DNA from 4 places in the Psychrosphaera sp. 1_MG-2023 genome. Region 4 is predicted to be linked to each of the others. Evidence: predicted binding sites of a transcription regulator. Region 4 holds the regulator's gene; each other region holds the start of a gene.
The links. The regulator FliA, encoded in region 4, starts transcription of late flagellar genes. The targets are predictions, from matches to a motif close to CTAAAGNTNNNNNNNNNNNNGCCGATA.

Region 1 (4,878 bases), on a different contig from region 4:
GGGGGACGAAAATCTTTCCCATATTATTCTGCTACTGACATATTACATGGACGCATCGCCCCTGAATTACTCGAAGGTGGCGTTGCGTTAGTGGGCACATCGGCTGTTGGCATTGCCGATTTACGAGAGACCTCAGTCGGTATTCAATACCCAGGGGTTGAAGTACACGCCAATGTGGTTGAGGGTTTGCTTAATCCCGAGCTGTTTAAGTACCGTCCGGTATTTTGGGAAGGTGCCGTAGCAGCGCAAATTGTTATTTGGGGGCTGATTTTATCATTCGTCTTACCCTTCGTCGGGCCTATGTCGATGGCGGTTTGGGGACTTGTTTCCATCGCAAGCATCGTTGGGTTTAATTTCTATCTCTGGCAAGTTGAACAAATGGACCTCCCCATAATCCATGCATTAATAGTGTCCATCGGGATTTCAATATTTAATATTGCAAAGGGCTTCTTTAGTGAAAATGCAAACAAACAACGGATCAAATCGATGTTTGACCAATATGTACCACCAGCGCATATAGACCAAATGTTAAGTGATCCATCAAGCGCATCATTAAAAGGTGAAAGAAGAGAAATGTCGGTGCTGTTTTCAGATATCCGCAGCTTTACCAGCATCTCTGAAAAACTCTCCGCTAATGATTTAAAAGACATGTTAAATGAATACTTTTCTCCAATTACCAAGAGCATATTTGAGCATGAAGGTACAATCGACAAATACGTTGGTGACATGGTTATGGCCTTTTGGGGGGCCCCTATCGACAACCCTAGACATGCTGAGTTATCGGTCATCGGTGGCTTTGACATGTTAAAAATCACCGCCTACTTACGGGAAGAGTTTGCGAAAAAAGACTGGCCGGCTGTGCGCGTTGGTATTGGGATAAATACCGGTGAAATGAACGTCGGTGACATGGGATCAGAATATCGTCGGGCATATACGGTGCTTGGCGACGCAGTGAATTTAGGTGCTCGTCTTGAAGGGTTAACAAAGTTTTATGGTTTGGAGTTTCTTGTTAGTGAATTCACCCGAGCGCAATGCCCTAATATCGCATTTAGGCCCGTGGACAAAGTAAAAGTAAAAGGTAAAGATTTGGCCGTCGCCATCTTTGAGCCCGTTTGCATGTTAGACGATTTGGACGATGTCACTAAAGTGGAAATCACCGATTTAGAATCGGCTTATCAAGACTACCTTGAGCAAAACTGGGACAGTGCGGATCAAAAGTACACCACTTTGCTAGAGCAGTTCCCAGAACGATACCTTTACAAAATGTATTTGGAACGCATTGAACAGCTCAGGCATGAAGACTTAGCAAGTGATTGGGATGGCTCGTTTACTCACACTTCGAAATAGCTCGAAATGCTCGAAATAGAGTGAACGACCAGAGCATTCGTTATTGGGCATTGTTAGATTTTAAAGCAATGCCCGTTTCAACTATGTATTTTGAAATTCAACCCAAACAAAATAAAAGTACTGAGGTTATAACCCTGTTTCTTTACCCTTAGCGTCTGGCATTGCCGTCATTGCATCTAATTCGTCAAACTTTTCCAATAGCGATTGAGCAAATTCGAAAAAGCTCATTTTGCCTTTACCGTCACTATTAGAGGCTTCATTACCCGAAGAATCTGGTAAGTCGACCTGTTCAAGTATTGAGCTTATCAATTGTTGCGGATGAGTAAAATGCTCCTTGGCAATGGTCAGGCTACGAGCTAACTCAGACGCAAATTTACCAATCGGTTTTAACTCGCTTAATACACTCGGTTTAAGTATTTCTTGTTCTGGTTGATAAGCCTGTATTGCTTTAACACTTCTTACTCGAGTCATGGAGAATGCAAAGGAACTGATCTCGTTTGAATCAAATCCCATATTCATCGCTTTCTCAAATGCCTTGTTTACATCACCACCATAAAAGTCAGTCGCTAAATCATTAACGCTATTTAGAATATCGTTTATCGCTTTTAACTCGTCATCGTCGAGTTCACCGGTTACTGAAAACGCAAAGTTGTTTTCTTCTAAACTATCCGCTGACAAATAATTAAGCTGAGATTCGCCGAACTGTGTTTTTGTTGAGCCACTCGCTGACTCTGCCTGATAGGCCATTAATGAAGATGCGTTGATCGTAACGACATCTCCATCTTTTGTTTGCAATTCAAAACTAAAATCTCGAGCTTCACCCACTTGAACAGCGCTGTACTCAGCGAGCGTCTTACCAATATTTTGTCTTACTTCAGACTTAGAAGCTTTAGCAACAACGTCATTACTGCTAACAGCGCTATTGGCCAAGTCATTTACGTCGTTGTCAGAATTTTCAACTGCTGTTTCTGGTAGATACTTTTCTTTTAAAAGTTCTAATCCTGCAAGCACCTTTTCTTTGGTTAACGATATATCTTCATCAACTTCGGGGCTTAACAAGTTCATATCTTTTAGAACATCGTTGGCTTCGTCGTATCCCTTCTCAAAACCTTCTAAAGCAGCTTTTAATCTTGACTCGAGTTGCTCAGAAGTTGCGCCATCGGCCACATCATGTTTCAACCGCAATTCAACAAACTTTAAGATATTGTTTGCCGCAAGATTAGCTCGTTCTTCGCGTTCTTTAACTTCGAGTTCTTCTAAAGATGAATTTGCCGAAGGAAATTTTGCCTGCAGCGAGTCTTCAAGTCGACGATGAACCGTTTGCTGAAACATCGAAAAGCTTTTTTTATCGCTACTATTGTATTGATAGAATGTAATTTGTTCGTGTGCTTTCACACCTGTCGAACTAGATTCTTCCATTGACCTTGTTTTGTTATTTGACGAACTCGGCCCTAAGTTACTCATCAAATTTGTGTCTAATCTAATCATATAAATTTCTACCTATATCTACCCAAGATTGTTATCGGCCATAACCCCCATTAGTTAACATTTTTTATTATATCTTTTTTGTATAAATAACGAACAAAAACATATATCCCAAAAACATATTGTTTTCCAGCTAGTTAGACTGATGTTTTGTCTTAAAAAAATAATAAAGAATAAAAATTATTAATTAACAATAGACCCTAATGGGTATTTTGAGTCGTTTTAATCTAGTTTAGCTTTAGTTAAAAAGACTCAACTTTAATTCAATGTTTGAATTAAAGTTGAGTCTGTGGCCTTATCTATGCAACTTAATAAGCTCAATACTGTGGAATTAATGGAACTTGACCAGCTCAAAACCTACCTAATCAATAAGCCTGAAACAATAGAGACATTTCCATTTGGAGACGACGTTTCTGTCTATAAGGTCAAAAACAAAATGTTTGCATTGCTCGCATGGCGTGACGACCAATTAATGTTAAATCTAAAGTGTGATCCGGACGAATCGATAATGCTTCGAGAAATTTTTCCAACTATTAAACCGGGCTACCACATGAATAAAAAACATTGGATTTCTATTTATTTTGAAGACCCCATTCCAAAAGGCGAAATAGAACGATTGATAGATAACTCTTTTATGCTCGTCGTAAATAAAATGGCTAAAAAAGATCAATCGTCTATTTTATTACATTTATAATGTACTGAACCTTCACGTTCAATATATTGTGCCGTACCGCTCTTTATGAATAATCGCGAACGATTTTCGTCTCATCGCCCTCGTGCTAGCACATCATTTTTTAATTGGAGTGGTTCTACATATTGGCCTTTTTTGTCAGTCATTCTCAAAAATTCATTGTAAAAAAGGTGCCATATAGGCAAAGTATCGGCGACGTGAAATATTTACCGCGAAGTGATATAACACACTGTAAAACATCATCTTATATGGAATAAGACAACAAGGAGAATTCCGTGGCTTTTGATTATGGCTCTATAGATCTCGGTCTAAAAAACCCCTTTAAATTAGAGGGCAAAATCACTGCTCTAAGAGGAATTATTCAAACTATCGTTGGGATAAGTTTACTTGTCATCGCGTCGGGCTCAGTTAAAGAAGACCCTCGTATCGGCTGGATATTAATGATATTTGGTATGATCTCGCTTGGACTAGGTATCAAAATATTAGCATCTGGTATTTATAGTACATTACGTTATTTTGTCGGCAGAAATCACCCCACATCTCTTGCATATAATTTTAGTAAGTCAGAAACATCTACAGCGCAAGAAGAAAAAAATGATGTTGCATATAATGCTAAAACATTAGAAGAAATGCTGGTTGGTCGAAAAAACAGCACCTTCGTTGAACCCGTCGGTTTTCTATCTCGTCTTTTACATAGCTTAATTCCAAAATTATTATTTTTACCTTTTCCTATACGAAATATGGCCCAGCGTTTATTTGGTTCGTGGGTAAGTACCTTAGTAGCATTACTATCCTATGGTCTAATCGCATTTGTTTCTTTAGCCGGGTTTGCCGGTGAAGCAGGTGAATTGGCATTCCCTATTTATAGCACCCTATTAATGTTTTATATCCTATTTTCATGGCGTTCTGCTGGTAAACCAATCCAACGTGATGCAGAAACTCAGATTGAAGCATTAGGCTCAGGTACACTAGCCAAAATCATTTCGTTGTCATTTGTCTTTCCTATCATCATTGGCCTTCTTGTTTCTTGGTTAATGGCACAAGGTAACCTAAACAAAGTGGATATAGATAATGCACTGACTCAATTGCCTGACTTTAATGCTGCGCTTTATCTTGTTGCGACTATCGTTTTAGCACTTATTTGCAGTGCCTTAATTTTTATTATGATCAAAGCTCGTCTAGGTAACTCTAATCCGGTAGCTGAAGTATCAGAACTTCGTGAAAATTGGCAGGAATCGGTACACCCTGAGGAAATTTTTATTAACCTCGATAACTTAGTCATGGCGAACCGCCGTTATAAAGAAGTGCCAAACCGAGTTTACAAGGAACTTGAACCACAACTGCAGGAACAAGTT
Region 2 (4,878 bases), on a different contig from region 4:
TTCTGAAATACCAATCGCTTCTACAAGAAGGTCACTCCAACGAGCAACAACATGTGCCGACGGATAAATACGTTTTACAATAATACGTAAGTTCGACTCTAATAACTTACTAAACCGTTTACGTACCGAACGACTCTTAATGTTTATTTCTGGGTGGTATTTTACGATTAATCTCATGACACTTAACACACTGGCATTGACGACAAGCGATACTGACACCAAAACAATTGGGTTAGCTCATACTGGTCTTTTAAAATAGCGCGGGATTATATAACGAAGGCCAAAACCATGCCATAGGTTTATTTTTTAGTCATTTATACAAAGCAATAATAAATACTGTACTAAGCTCACAAAAAACCAGACACCATTAATGAAATCTCATTAACCACATCTGGTCTTTTATATTGTTACCATTTTTAACTTAAAGGTAACTCGTAATTTTTTAAATAAAACCTAAAGCTCAGTGACGTTTATCCCTTCAGACTCTTTTGCCTTGCCCTGCGTAATTGCAATCTCAACTCGACGGTTTTTGCGACGATTCGACGTTGAATTATTCGGTACTAAAGGTCGAGTATCTGCATGCCCCATGACCGTAATTCGGTTTTTATCAAAGTATGGCGCATTTATCATTTCGGTCGCAACGGCGACCGCTCGGGTAGAAGATAAATCCCAATTGTTGTTAAACAGCTCGTTGGTCACATTAATATCATCAGTATGACCAGATACCGTTATATCGCCAGGTATGTCGTTAAGTAGTGTCGCAACTTTTTGAATGATAGGCTTAAACTGATCTTGTAAATACGCCGATCCAGATGGAAACGCCCCATTCTCTCTTATCCGAATAATGATCTGCTGACCTAAAGATTCAAGTTCTACTGCTCCATCGATGATTTCTTTTTGCATTTGTTCTGCAATTTTTTTCATCATTTCATTTACTTGTTCTTGCTCGGCCGTGGCGGTTGCTTCAGTTTCCGATTCTGCTTCTGCGGTTGCGGAACTCATGCCACCACGCATTTCTGCGGTTTGTTCCTGCCGGCCACCTGCTGATTCATCTTCGCCTTCTTCAAACTCTAGTACTTGCTGAGTCATCTCTATGGTTTGCTGCTGCAATATTTCAATAGGTGTTGGTTCCGGTCTTCCTGGGCGAAACTCTTGCGCTATCACCGAGGTACCTTTGGGTATATCTTTAACTTCAAGTTTATTTTGCACACCAAATGCAAACTTCATTGAGCCTGCAATTTGCTTAAATTTTAAAACATCCATTTCGGCAAATGACAAAAGCAATACAAAGAAACACATCAGCAACGACATTAAGTCTGCAAAAGTCCCCATCCAAGCGGGGAGTCCCTCTGGGGGACATTTTGGACATTCATCCATCGGAATTATTCCTCAGTGTTTACTTCGCGCTTAGAAGCCGCTAGATAGTTACGAAGCACGCCTTCAATTACTTTCGGGTTTTGACCATCTTGAATGCCTAATACCCCATCCATAATCAAACTTTGATTGAGCTTTTCTTCACCCGTTCTTAAATTAAGTTTAAATGACATAGGTAACGCTATAACGTTGGCCAAAAATGCACCGTATAACGTTGTTAATAGGGCAACAGCCATCGCAGGACCGATTGACTTTGGGTCATCCATGTTTGACAACATAGCAACCAAACCAACAAGTGTACCTATCATCCCCATCGCTGGAGCAATATCTCCCAAGGTTTTAAACATACCGGCACCGAGTTCGTGACGTTCTGTGGTAAGAGAAATATCTTTTGATAACGTTGCTCGAACCACTTCACCATCGTGGCCGTCAACTAATAAGTCTACGCCTTTTTGCAAAAATGCGTTGTTTATTTCCGCTTCTTCTAACGCTAAAAAACCGCCTTTACGTGCTGAATCTGCAAGTTCGACAATTTTTTCAATTAATTCTTCTGGCGTTTCAATTTTAAACGAAAACGCCTTACCCGCGATTTTACCCGCCGTGAGGAACTGAGCTAACGTATAATTAGACAACAAGACGAATGTCGACCCACCAAATACAATCGCTATTGACGGTACGTCAATAAACATATGGAGTCCGCCGCCCAAAATCATGGCCAATACGATAAACCCAATCGCACCAATCATGCCTACAATACTAGCTAAATCCACAACTCACTCCCATCTCACAATTTGCTTCTACATTGATAACTATCGACAAATATCCCAACAACTTAAATAGTTTCTAACTAAGTGTCTATTGTTTGTTCGCCCTTGCCTAATAATAAATGATTATAATTGAATATGCAGTGCCAATACGGTAACTTATTTGGCTAATTTTCAATGTGACCCAAAGCTATTTATGACTAAGCCTACTGCCCCTCAATTTGAACAAGCTATCGCTGAACTCGAATCCATCGTTAATCAACTAGAATCTGGCGATTTGGAGCTTGAGCAGTCGTTGAAATTATTTGAACGCGGCATTGAATTGACGCGCATAAGCCAATCAAAATTGCAGGAAGCTGAACAAAAAGTACAGATCTTAATGGAAAAACAAGGCGATCTTCAATTGCAACCTTTCCAAACTGAACCGGCTGGTAACTCTAACTGATGAGCAATTCAGAACAATCAGTCGAAAAACCGAACGTGAAAGATGCTCAACAGGTTTCCGACAACAATGCGGCTATGAACAATGTTGGGTTTGCCGAACAAATAACGGTTTATAAATCTCAAATTGAAAATTATTTAGAGCAACATCTTGCCACTGCAAACATTGATGAGCCAACATTAAAAGCGGCAATGCATTATTCACTGTTATTAGGTGGTAAACGTTTAAGACCATTTTTAGTTTATGCCACAGGTGAAATATTTAATGCAGACCCAAATTCATTAAACGTTGTCGCAGCCGCATTAGAGTCAATCCACAGTTACAGTTTAATACATGATGACTTGCCGGCCATGGACGATGATGATCTGCGTCGTGGCCAACTGACTTGTCACAAAAAATACAATGACGCGGTCGCTATTTTAGCTGGCGATACATTGCAGACCTTTGCATTTCAAATGTTAAGCGGCCCCGAACTTAGTAGCGTAACGCCAGAACGCCAGCTGCAACTCATCCATCTAATTTCACAAGCGAGTATCGATATGTGTGCAGGCCAATCAATCGATTTGATTGAGACTGATGCAAACACAGATTTGTTACCAGAAATTAAACTGACAAATCTCCAGCATATGCATAAGCTAAAAACTGGCGCATTAATAAAAGCATCTGTCTTAGCAGGCGCGTTATGTGGCAAGGTTTCTGAACAAGAACTCAATTATTTAGAACAATATGCCGATGCAATTGGCCTCGCTTTTCAAGTTTGGGATGACGTATTAGATATAGTTTCAGATACCGAAACCTTAGGTAAACCGCAGGGTTCAGACCTAGAAGCGAACAAAAGCACTTACCCTGCGTTGTTAGGTTTAGAGCAAGCAAAATTGAAGGCTAAAAATTTAGTTGACGAAGCAGTTCAAGCTTTACAACAATTGCCGTACAATACGTCGGTTTTACAACAATTAGCCCTTTATATCATTGAGCGAGATCACTAAGTTCTTTTATGACAGTAAATATTGCCGATTTTCCACATTTACAGAAAGCCTTGCTGCCAACTGACCTTCGCAAATTGCCTCAGGAAGCACTTAAATCTGTATCAAAAGAGCTAAGAGAGTACTTACTAAATTCAGTAAGTAAGAGTTCTGGCCACTTCGCATCAGGTCTAGGAACTGTAGAACTTACTGTTGCCTTGCATTATGTGTATAACACACCGTACGACCGTATCATTTGGGATGTTGGCCACCAGGCTTATCCCCATAAAATCATTACAGGTCGAGCGGATCAGATTCATACTATTCGTCAAAAAGATGGATTGCACCCGTTTCCTTGGCGTGAAGAAAGCGAATACGATACGTTAAGTGTTGGTCACTCATCTACATCCATTAGTGCGGCATTGGGAATGGCAATTTCAGCGCAGTCTGCGCACAAAGCCGAACCTGAAAACAAAATTCGTAAAGTATGTGCCGTTATTGGTGATGGCGCGATGACCGCTGGTATGGCGTTTGAAGCAATGAATCATGCCGGTGACATTAAGCCCGATATGTTAGTGGTATTAAACGATAACGACATGTCTATCTCTGAAAATGTCGGAGCCCTAAATACCCACATGGCAAAACTACTGTCGGGTAACTTATATACGACGTTTAGAGAAAGCGGTAAAAAGTTATTAAGTGGTATTCCACCAATTAAAGAACTCGCCAGCCGAGCAGAAGAGCATCTAAAAGGTATGGTCGTTCCAAGTACCATATTTGAAGAACTCGGATTTAACTATATTGGTCCAATTGATGGCCATGATATAGATGCGTTAGTCGATACCTTACGTAATATGCGTGACCTAACTGGCCCGCAGTTTTTACATATTGTCACTAAAAAAGGTAAAGGGTATGAACCGGCTGAACAAGATCCAATCAAATACCACGCAGTACCTAAATTTGATCCTAATACCACTTCGCTACCAGCGTCAAAAGTAACATCACCTACATACTCTCAAGTATTTGGTGACTGGTTGTGCGACATGGCTGCCGTTGATAACAAATTAATGGCAATCACTCCTGCAATGCGCGAAGGCTCTGGTATGGTGCGTTTTTCAAAAGCATTTCCAGAACAGTATTTTGATGTCGCAATCGCAGAACAACATGCAGTAACGTTGGCGGCGGGCATGGCCTGTGAAGGCTTTAACCCAGTTGTGGCAATTTATTCTAGCTTTTTACAACGTGGTTACGACCAGTTAATCCACGATGTTGCCATAATGGAACTGCCGGTATTATTTGCCATCGACAGAGCAGGTATAGTTGGTGCCGACGGTCC
Region 3 (4,878 bases), on a different contig from region 4:
AAAGTCATCTAAATCATCTTTTACCATTTCAACTTTTTGGGCATATTCTTTGGCTTTTTCATATTCACCAATTTTCAACATCAATGAGACACTGTCAGGCAATAAGTTAGAAGGGAGATCGATTTTGCGATTAGTAAATTTTGCTGATAATTCAAAAAATGATCGCTTGGCCTGATAATTTAGCCCATTTACAGAATCGAGTCGGGCCATGCAAATCTGTTCAAAGTCTTCAATTTTCAGTGCTGCATTCACATGTTGTTCATGTTTTGACTTTTGCAAAGCGTAAATAGCTTCTTGATTATACTTACGTTTTTTATTTACATCTTGTTCTAGTTCACAAATATCGATGATATTACGAATGTGGTTCAAAAGATGTTTTTGATCTCTACGAAATGATTTTGATGTCAGTTCAACAACTTGATTACACGCTTTTATTGATACGTCGTAGTCTTTATTCAATTTTGCAATAGAGCTTAATTTATATTGGCGTTGAACAGAAAAAGGGGATTTTTCGATACCAGACCTGATCCAGTCGTAAGCGGGTTTAGTTTCCGAGTTTTGCAAATAACAATCAGCAATTATATCGTATGCTTCAATGGTCAGTTTGCTCAACGAGAGCGCTTCTTTACTATATTTTATCGCTAGACCGTGTTTGCCTTTGGACCGCATTAGTTTACTTTTATAAACCAATGCCCAATTTAAACTCTTAACTTTAAGTACTTGGTCTAAAAAGGCCTCTAACTCTTGAAACTTGCCTAATTTAAACAAAATATCCGCTTTGTATTTTAAGATAAGTGTTCTTAATCGCGGAGCCGTTTTAGATAATTCATCAACCTGTATTAACGCCTTATCTAATTGATCCCTATCTAGATACATTAACAATGGCAATAATGTTTGCTTTTTGAGCCAAGTACGGGACACTCGTTGCTTTAATAGATTTTGAGAAAAGGGCTTAACAACGTAATCGTCAGGCCTAACTTCAACAGCCCCGATAACCATGTTTAATTCACTCTCACCAGTTACCAACATACTTACGTTATGCACTGGTAATAATTTTCGTTCCTTTAATTCTTCAAATAGCTGTCGACCGTTACGGCCATCACCTAAATTGTAATCGATAAAGATCACATCAAACTTTTCTTCATTACAACGCACAAGAGCTTGTTCTCCATTTGGAGAAACAACTACGTTTCTAGCCCCCATGTTTTTTAACATCCCCTTGAGCATGACTTGAAAAGGCTTCTGGTCTTCTACGATAAGAATGTTTTTGTCAGCAAATGAAAATTCAGTTTTCAAAGTTACAACTTATTGATATTTAATCTCACCTCAGTTTTGGTAAGTTTACGCTGAAATTCAAGTGTTTATTTAAAAGAATGGAAAAAATAGTAAAAAGAAGACGAAAAAAAACCGAAGTCATAGGACTTCGGTCTACATAATAAGTGGTGGAGGGAGGTGGATTCGAACCACCGAAGGCAGAGCCAGCAGATTTACAGTCTGATCCCTTTGGCCACTCGGGAACCCCTCCACTTAGTACGAGGTGGATATTAACAAATTATTAAGTGATGTAAATAATTTATTAAAGTTATTGCTTTAACCGTCGATAAAACGCTCAATAGCATAATAAAAAGTTGTAATATGCACACCCAACCGTCCTTAAACACTAAATTCGAACAAACTGCTGATGTGATCCGCGAGTCGTCTTTTCGCACTGAACTTACTCAAGCGGTTACCGATAACGATAAAGCATTTTATAATTTGCTTATGTCTATGGTGAGTACTGACGCGACCGACTTGGATCAATTTCATCAATACAAAACCACACCTGTAGAAACATTGAACGACTTAAATAAGAAATTTAATGTGGCACACTTTGAATCGGTAGGGCAATTTGATGTTGAAACTGAATTAAAGTGCAATGGATTTGCAAATAGTGGCAACATATCTTCAATCAATTTAGCGCAGTCTCTCGCTCGACAACCCTTAGTTGCAAAGTCAGATAACAACTTGCCTGATGAGGTGATTGCAAATTTAGACTACAACATTAAGTTAAAATATTTAGCTCAACAGAAACTTAATCGAGATATTGAAACAAATTCAATTCTTGATGAAACCAAGGTTACGCCAAAACTTGACGTAGAAACATGGTTTAATACGTTAAACCAAGCACGTGCAATGGAAAATATTCGATTTAATAATAGCAACCGCCTTTCTCTTTCAGCTTAGCTTCTACGCAGACATACTGTTCAGTGAATTGTTCTCCTTCAACTTAATACAATGCCCATAAACACACATGTTGAAATACTTCTTAACCGTATTTAGTGCTTTTATTTCCAAAGAGGTAAGAATACGCTCGCAGTTTTTATCAAAGCCAAGTAAGTTAGCGTTTCAATATTAATAACTCAGTTGATAACTTACTGACTAAGCGGGTATTACATGCATATCGACAAGGCTAAAAAACGAATTAGCAAACACCTAAAGTCTGGTTTTAAGGGCTATCCACAGATCACGTTAGAATATTTTGGACAAACTGCAGCGTCTGCAAACGAAGTCGCTGTTCAATTTATCTTTGAGGAAGGTGCCGATGTTCAAGTTGAACGGTTCAACTGCGAAGAAGATGCAAGAGAAAGCGAACTAATCCAATCAACCATAGTTAAAATTATCGAACGTACTGACGTAAAAACAGTATTAGAGATTGAAGGTGTGACGATTCTATAATACAGAAGTTAACCTCACATAATGTTTATCAATGACAGACGCCGCTAAAGGGCTGGTTCGGTTGGTAATAACCTTGTTTTTAACACTAAAAATGCTTATTAGCGTTAGTATTTTTAGACCGGTAAACAATCATCGTTGCATTTGATTGTACTTATTCTAATTTGGTAATTTCAATTTCAATTTAAAACGATATAATTCAATTCAAATCCAACAATTTGTCTTGCATATGATCCGCCGTATTACTGAACAAGAAACGCTTTCTCCGATTGTTTTCAACTTTTGTCGTCAATTGTCGCAACTCAACGTGTCTACCGACGCCACGCAGGCCGCCGACAACAAAATATCCATCACTACACCATTTTCCGGTGATATCGATACTACGTATGCTACGCGCGTTACATTGGCCTCTGATAATAGTATTTATCAAGAGTTACCACAGGCTGCCTTGTTTCCTAAAAACGAAAATGATTTATTGCTCATTACACAATTAGCCAACGACAAGCAATTTAGTGCCATTAAGTTTTCTCCACGAGGTGGCGGTACCGGCACAAACGGGCAGTCCTTAACCGAGCATGTCATCGTAGATATGTCTCGTTATATGCGTGAAATCATCGAAATTAACCTTGATGAAAAATGGGTCCGTGTTCAATCAGGAGTTATTAAAGATCAACTTAATGATTATCTAAGACCATATGGCTATTTCTTCGCCCCGGATTTATCTACATCTAACCGCGCAACAATTGGTGGCATGGTTAATACAGATGCATCTGGGCAGGGCTCTTTAGTGTACGGAAAAACCAGCGACCACGTACTAGCATTAGAATCAGTCACAATTTCTGGACACAAGCTTTCGACTAAACCTTTACCGGTAACCGAAGTCAAAACCATAATTGAAGAAAAGTCGCCATTAAGTCCGCTCTATCTTCAAGTATTTAAAACAGGTTACGAGCATAGAGAAGAAATCCTTAACGTTTTTCCACGTTTAAACCGGTTTTTAACAGGTTACGATTTAGAACATGTTTTTAACGACGACATGACCAGTTTTGACTTATCTCGAGTACTTACAGGCTCAGAGGGTACACTGGCATTTGTGACAGAAGCAAAGCTGAACATTACCCCAATCGCCAAATTTAAAACATTGATAAATGTTAAGTACGACAGTTTTGACTCTGCATTACGTAACTCACCATTTTTAGTAGAAGCACATGCAACCTCGGTAGAAACTATAGACTCAAAAGTATTAGGTTTGGCCAAACAAGATGTCGTATGGGATACCGTGTCTGACCTCATTCAATCGGTGCCTGGTAAAGTGATGGACGGCTTAAACATTGTTGAGTTTAATGATGAAGTTGCTGAGTCGCAGCAAATCAAAGTTGAGAGTTTATGTGCTCGATTAGACCAACTCATCAGTTCTGAACAAGCCGGGGTTATTGGTTATCAAGTCATCAACGACTTAGGTGCAATACAACGTATTTATGGTATGCGTAAAAAGGCCGTAGGCTTGCTAGGTAATACCAAAGGTAATAAAAAGCCAATCGCATTTGCAGAAGATACAGCAGTGCCACCAGAAAATTTAGCCGATTATATCGCAGAATTTCGTCAGTTATTAGACAGTTACAATTTAGACTACGGTATGTTTGGCCATGTCGACGCCGGTGTATTACACGTACGGCCGGCTTTAGACTTAACCGATCCAGAACAAGAAACCTTACTGCGTACGATTTCCGATAAGGTCGTCGCATTAACTGCAAAATACGGTGGTTTAATGTGGGGTGAACATGGTAAAGGCTATCGTAGTGAATATGGCCCTGCATTTTTTGGCGAAAAGTTATTCGCTGAAGTTCAAAAAATTAAAGCGCAGTTTGACCCACAAAACAGACTGAACCCGGGTAAAATTTGTACACCATACAAATCGACAGACAAGATGGTTTCGGTTGATGCGGTAAAACGCGCTTCATTTGATAAACAAATTCCAATTGAAATAAAAACAGAGTTTGAAACCACCGTTAATTGCAATGGTAATGGGCAATGTTTTAACTACGATACATCATCGCCAATGTGTCCTTCTTATAAAGCGAGTAACGACCGTCGTTACTCACCAAAAGGACGAGCTTCATTAATGCGTGAATGGCTCAGATTACAAGGCAATACGTTTAGTGCTGA
Region 4 (4,878 bases):
CTTGTTGCAGCGGTAGATTCTGATGCAGAATTAACAACTAAACCTTCTACACAACCGGTAAGTGAAGCCGAAACGCAGCAATCGGTATCAAATCAACGAGTGAACAACCAACAAATGGCCGGTGCTAGTGGATCAATTCAAGCACTGATGAATAAGCCAGAAGGTGCACAAACGCAAAGTCAGCCTGCAACTAATGTGGCCAGCTCGTTAGACGAATTATTAAAGCGTCAAAGCAACTTTAGTAAGCCTGCTCAAGCGACTGTTGCTCCTCGTCAGTCACAGCCTGTTCAAGCTTTACAAGAAAATGAAAATCCAGTCGGGACTATGACCCAGGCACTATCACAACAAGCAGAATCAGAATTTGAACAATGGTTATCTAAAGCCCGAGATAAAGTTGCCGAAGAGTCAGCACCTTCTCAGGTTGATTTTAACTCGCTAAATAATGATATTGGTTATGACTCAAATACAAATGAAGCGCACCAAGCACAGTTAGATGGTGATGATTTGTCTGATCCACACTCGGCTCCAGTTTCTGCTTCTATTAGTGAGTTGGCGACATTAAAGGCCGAGATGAACTCAATTAAGCAATTATTAGAACATCAAGTCTCAAATTTAATGTGGCAAGACGTCAATCGTCGTCAACCTGTAAAAGCGATGTTAACTAGCAAATTAAAAGAAATGGGTTTATCAGTTAAAGTCGCAGAGCATTTAACGCATTTTATTGGCGAAGACACTAAACACTCTGATGTTTGGCCTAAAATGTTAGCGTTGTTAACTGAACAACTTGATACAACAGATAACGAAATTATCAAACGTGGTGGAGTCTATGCATTGGTCGGTCCAACTGGCGTTGGTAAAACTACGACAATAGCTAAGTTAGCGGCTCGTTATGCACAAATGTATGGTGCCGACAAAGTTGGCTTAATTACGACTGATAGCTTTCGTATCGGCGCACTTGAACAATTGGCAACTTATGCCAAAATATTAGGGTGCCCGCTTAAACAAGCAAAAGATGTTGAAGAGTTGTCTGAAGCCATTTATCAGCTAAGAAACAAAAAGTTAGTTTTGATCGATACAGCTGGCATGAGTCAACGTGACATTAAATTGACAGAAAGATTAAATTATTTGTTAACGCGATCACGTGTTAACATTAAAAATTATTTAGTTTTATCAGCCACTTCACAAATGAGTGTATTGCAAGAAAGCGTACAACATTTTAAAACAATTCCACTTTCGGGTTGTATATTTACAAAAATAGACGAATCTTTAAGTTTGGGAGAGTTAATGAGTGTTGCAATTCATAATAGGTTGCCAATTGGTTATTTAACCAACGGTCAACGCGTCCCAGAGGACATTAGAGTTGCAAATTCAGGAAAAATTGTGCAAAAAGCTAATCAATTGTTTGAATTAAAGCAAAAAGTAACTAACGAAAATAATAAGGTAGTGCCAAAAGCAGTAGGCATGTATGATTAAAGCAAGTTCATCTGACCAGGCTAGTGGCTTAAGAAATATGTCTTTAGCAAATAAAACCAAAGTAATCGCTGTTACAGGCGGAAAGGGTGGCGTTGGCAAAACAAGTGTTTCGCTAAATACCGCTATAGCCCTAGCTCAAATCGGGCAAAAAGTGTTAGTGCTAGACGCTGACCTAGGCTTAGCTAACTGTGATGTTATGCTAGGTTTACGTGTCGAAAAAAACTTATCACATGTCATCTCCGGTGAAGCTGAACTTGACGATATTTTAGTTGAAGGGCCGTACGGCATTAAAATAGTACCGGCAACTTCAGGTACTGTAGATATGGTCGACCTTTCTCCTACCCAGCATGCCGGACTTATCCGAGCTTTCAGTGAAATGCGAACACCAGTGGATATTTTTATTGTTGATACTGCGGCAGGCATTTCAGACATGGTATTGTCCTTTTCACGCGCATCCCAAGAATTATTAGTTGTTGTCTGTGATGAGCCAACGTCAATTACTGACGCCTATGCACTCATCAAAATTCTTAATCGTGACCATGGTGTCAATCGATTTAAAGTCGTGGCGAACATGGTTCGTTCGATGAAAGAAGGCCAGGACCTATATAAAAAATTATCTTTAGTGACGGACCGATTTTTAGACGTCACACTCGAGTTAACTGCGATAATTCCATTTGACGACAATTTAAGAAAAGCGGTTCGACGCCAGCGGGCAATTGTGGACGCTTTCCCAAGATCGCCATCGTCTGTCGCATTTAAAACTTTAGCTGCCAAAATAAATAACTGGCCGACGCCGACAAACGCGACTGGTAATTTAGAATTTTTTCTAGAGCAGTTAGTAAATTAAGAGGCGCTCGTTTGAACAACAAAGTTGCCGCAGCCTACGAGGCTAAAGAACAATCGCTCACTAGCCTTGTAAACAAACATGGGGTGTTAGTGAAACGAATTGCCCACCATTTGGCTGCGCGATTGCCCGACAGTGTCCAAGTTGATGATCTCATCCAAGCAGGTATGATTGGTCTTATTGAAGCATCAAAGAATTTTGATGGGTCAAAAGGGGCGAGTTTTGAAACCTATGCTGGCATAAGAATTCGAGGCTCCATGTTGGATGAAATTCGACGTGGCGACTGGACTCCCCGCTCTGTACACCGTAATACCCGATTAGTTGCCAATAAAATATCAGCGTTAGAAGCTGAACTTGGACGCGACGTTAAAGATGTAGAAGTCGCTGCTGCATTGGATATATCACTTGCCCAATACCACCAAATGTTAAAAGAGACGAGCGCAGGCCGTGTCCTCGATTTGGACAGCTTAGGTGTAGCGGAAGATGTGGTGACAAAACATACTGACGGTTCGGACGATGTCTATGACGGTGTCGAAGTAAACAATTTTAAATCATCAATGATAAAGGCAATTAAGTCATTGCCCGAGCGAGAGGGACTAATTCTTTCGCTATATTATGATGATGAGCTAAACTTACGTGAAATTGGTAACGTTTTGAACGTGAGTGAATCGAGAGTTAGCCAGATCCATAGCCAAGCTATGGTGCGGCTTCGAGCTCGATTAAAGGAATGGTTATAATAAAACTTGTAACTTCCTAATTTTTATTAATAATATTTATTTACGTTAATCATGTATTTTCAAGCCGGTACGAACTACTATAAGTGAAACTGGATTGGGAACTAACAAAACCTCACTGGAGGACGCTTTGGATAAGAATATGAAAATTCTGGTTGTTGACGACTTCTCAACAATGAGAAGAATCATCAAGAACCTATTGAGAGATTTGGGCTTTACCAATGTTTCAGAGGCAGATGACGGAAGTACTGCATTACCAATGTTGCAAAATGGTGACTTTGATTTTGTTGTTACGGACTGGAACATGCCAGGTATGCAAGGGATTGATTTATTACGTGAGATTCGTAAAGACGAAAGCCTAAAACATATGCCTGTCATGATGGTAACTGCAGAAGCTAAAAAAGAACAAATTGTTGCCGCCGCTCAAGCGGGTGTTAATGGCTACATTGTTAAGCCATTTACTGCAGCGACGTTGAAGGGCAAATTAGAAAAAATATTCGAGCGCTTAGAATAATCTAACTAGGAGTACACTATGTCTTTAGAGACTGCTCCGCAGATTAGCCTTGAAGAGGCTAAAGCCTTAGTAGCTGCGCTAGAGTCGGGTGACAATACAACAGCAAACACCATTTTAATGGGCATTGCTGCACCTGAGCAAAAAGAATTATTTGCAGAAGTTGGAAAACTCACACGTCAATTACATGATTCGCTTTCTAGTTTTCAATTAGATCCGAAAATTGCAAATTTGGCGACAGATGATATCCCTGATGCAAAAGAACGATTAAGTTACGTCATGAGTTTGACGGAACAGGCTGCCAATAAAACAATGGACGCCGTTGACGCTAGCTTGCCGTTAGCTGACAAAATTAATAGCGATATTTCCAGTTTAAAACCTGAGTGGGATAAATTAATGCAGCGCCAACTTGAGTTGGGCGAATTTAAAACCTTATGTTTTTCAGTGAATGAGTTTATGGAGACTGCAGAAAAAGACGCAGCCCAAATTCATCTTTATATGACTGAAATCATGATGGCTCAAGACTTTCAGGATTTAACTGGTCAGGTAATCAAACGTGTTATCGAGTTAGTCAAAGAAGTTGAAGATAGTTTAATTCACTTACTGACAGTATTTGGTGAACCTAGTAGAGAATCTATTAATGAAGTTAAGGCTGCTGTCGATAACAATGGTGTAGAAGGTCCAATCATCGATGCTGAAACACGTGAAGACGCTGTTTCGAATCAAGATGAAGTTGACGACCTATTATCTAGTTTAGGCTTTTAAGTTAGGGGAGCTGCCGAATGGCGTTGGAAGTGGATCAAGAGATATTACAAGATTTCTTAATAGAAGCTGCAGAAATCTTAGAATTACTATCAGAAGAGCTAGTTGAACTGGAAAATGACCCAGAAAACGCTGGTCTCTTGAATTCCATTTTCCGTGGATTTCATACCGTCAAAGGTGGCGCTGGCTTTTTAGCGTTAACGCATTTGGTGGACGCGTGTCATGGTGCAGAAAATGTTTTCGACATTCTGAGGACTGGCAAACGGAGCGTAACACCTGAATTGATGGATGTTATTCTCCAAGCGCTCGACACCGTCAACGAAATGTTTGCTCAAGTTCAAGCCGGTGAAGACCCAACTCCTGCTGATCCACAACTGTTAGAACGTCTACATCGTTATAGTCATCCGGAGGCCGAAGTAGTTGAAACGGTTGCAGATGTCGAACCAGACGTTAATTTGACTGGCGGCGATATAGATGAAATATCAGAAGACGAATTTGAAGCATTATTAGACGAACTCCATGGTAAGCCGGCCGCAACAGCGACGCCAGCACCT

Region 1: the regulator FliA is predicted to act here: its motif matches at 2,868-2,894, upstream of Q4575_RS15515 (DUF5610 domain-containing protein).
Region 2: the regulator FliA is predicted to act here: its motif matches at 2,185-2,211, upstream of pomA (flagellar motor protein PomA).
Region 3: the regulator FliA is predicted to act here: its motif matches at 1,577-1,603, upstream of Q4575_RS01210 (VC2046/SO_2500 family protein).

Annotation. Positions count from the first base shown of each region.
Region 1 is NZ_JAUORW010000017.1:30,017-34,894, reverse strand. It holds gene Q4575_RS15520 (CHASE2 domain-containing protein) at 1-1,347, shown strand, start outside; gene Q4575_RS15515 (DUF5610 domain-containing protein) at 1,474-2,835, opposite strand; gene Q4575_RS15510 (MmcQ/YjbR family DNA-binding protein) at 3,134-3,526, shown strand; gene Q4575_RS15505 (hypothetical protein) at 3,799-4,878, shown strand, end outside.
Region 2 is NZ_JAUORW010000029.1:3,716-8,593, forward strand. It holds gene thiI (tRNA uracil 4-sulfurtransferase ThiI) at 1-177, opposite strand, end outside; gene Q4575_RS18555 (flagellar motor protein MotB) at 454-1,383, opposite strand; gene pomA (flagellar motor protein PomA) at 1,383-2,144, opposite strand; gene Q4575_RS18565 (exodeoxyribonuclease VII small subunit) at 2,335-2,583, shown strand; gene ispA ((2E,6E)-farnesyl diphosphate synthase) at 2,583-3,566, shown strand; gene dxs (1-deoxy-D-xylulose-5-phosphate synthase) at 3,575-4,878, shown strand, end outside.
Region 3 is NZ_JAUORW010000001.1:313,844-318,721, forward strand. It holds gene Q4575_RS01200 (tetratricopeptide repeat-containing response regulator) at 1-1,296, opposite strand, end outside; tRNA gene Q4575_RS01205 (tRNA-Tyr) at 1,441-1,525, opposite strand; gene Q4575_RS01210 (VC2046/SO_2500 family protein) at 1,636-2,223, shown strand; gene Q4575_RS01215 (hypothetical protein) at 2,434-2,715, shown strand; gene Q4575_RS01220 (FAD-binding and (Fe-S)-binding domain-containing protein) at 2,942-4,878, shown strand, end outside.
Region 4 is NZ_JAUORW010000003.1:92,050-96,927, reverse strand. It holds gene flhF (flagellar biosynthesis protein FlhF) at 1-1,473, shown strand, start outside; gene Q4575_RS03365 (MinD/ParA family protein) at 1,466-2,320, shown strand; gene Q4575_RS03360 (RNA polymerase sigma factor FliA) at 2,332-3,054, shown strand; gene cheY (chemotaxis response regulator CheY) at 3,182-3,565, shown strand; gene Q4575_RS03350 (protein phosphatase CheZ) at 3,584-4,327, shown strand; gene Q4575_RS03345 (chemotaxis protein CheA) at 4,345-4,878, shown strand, end outside.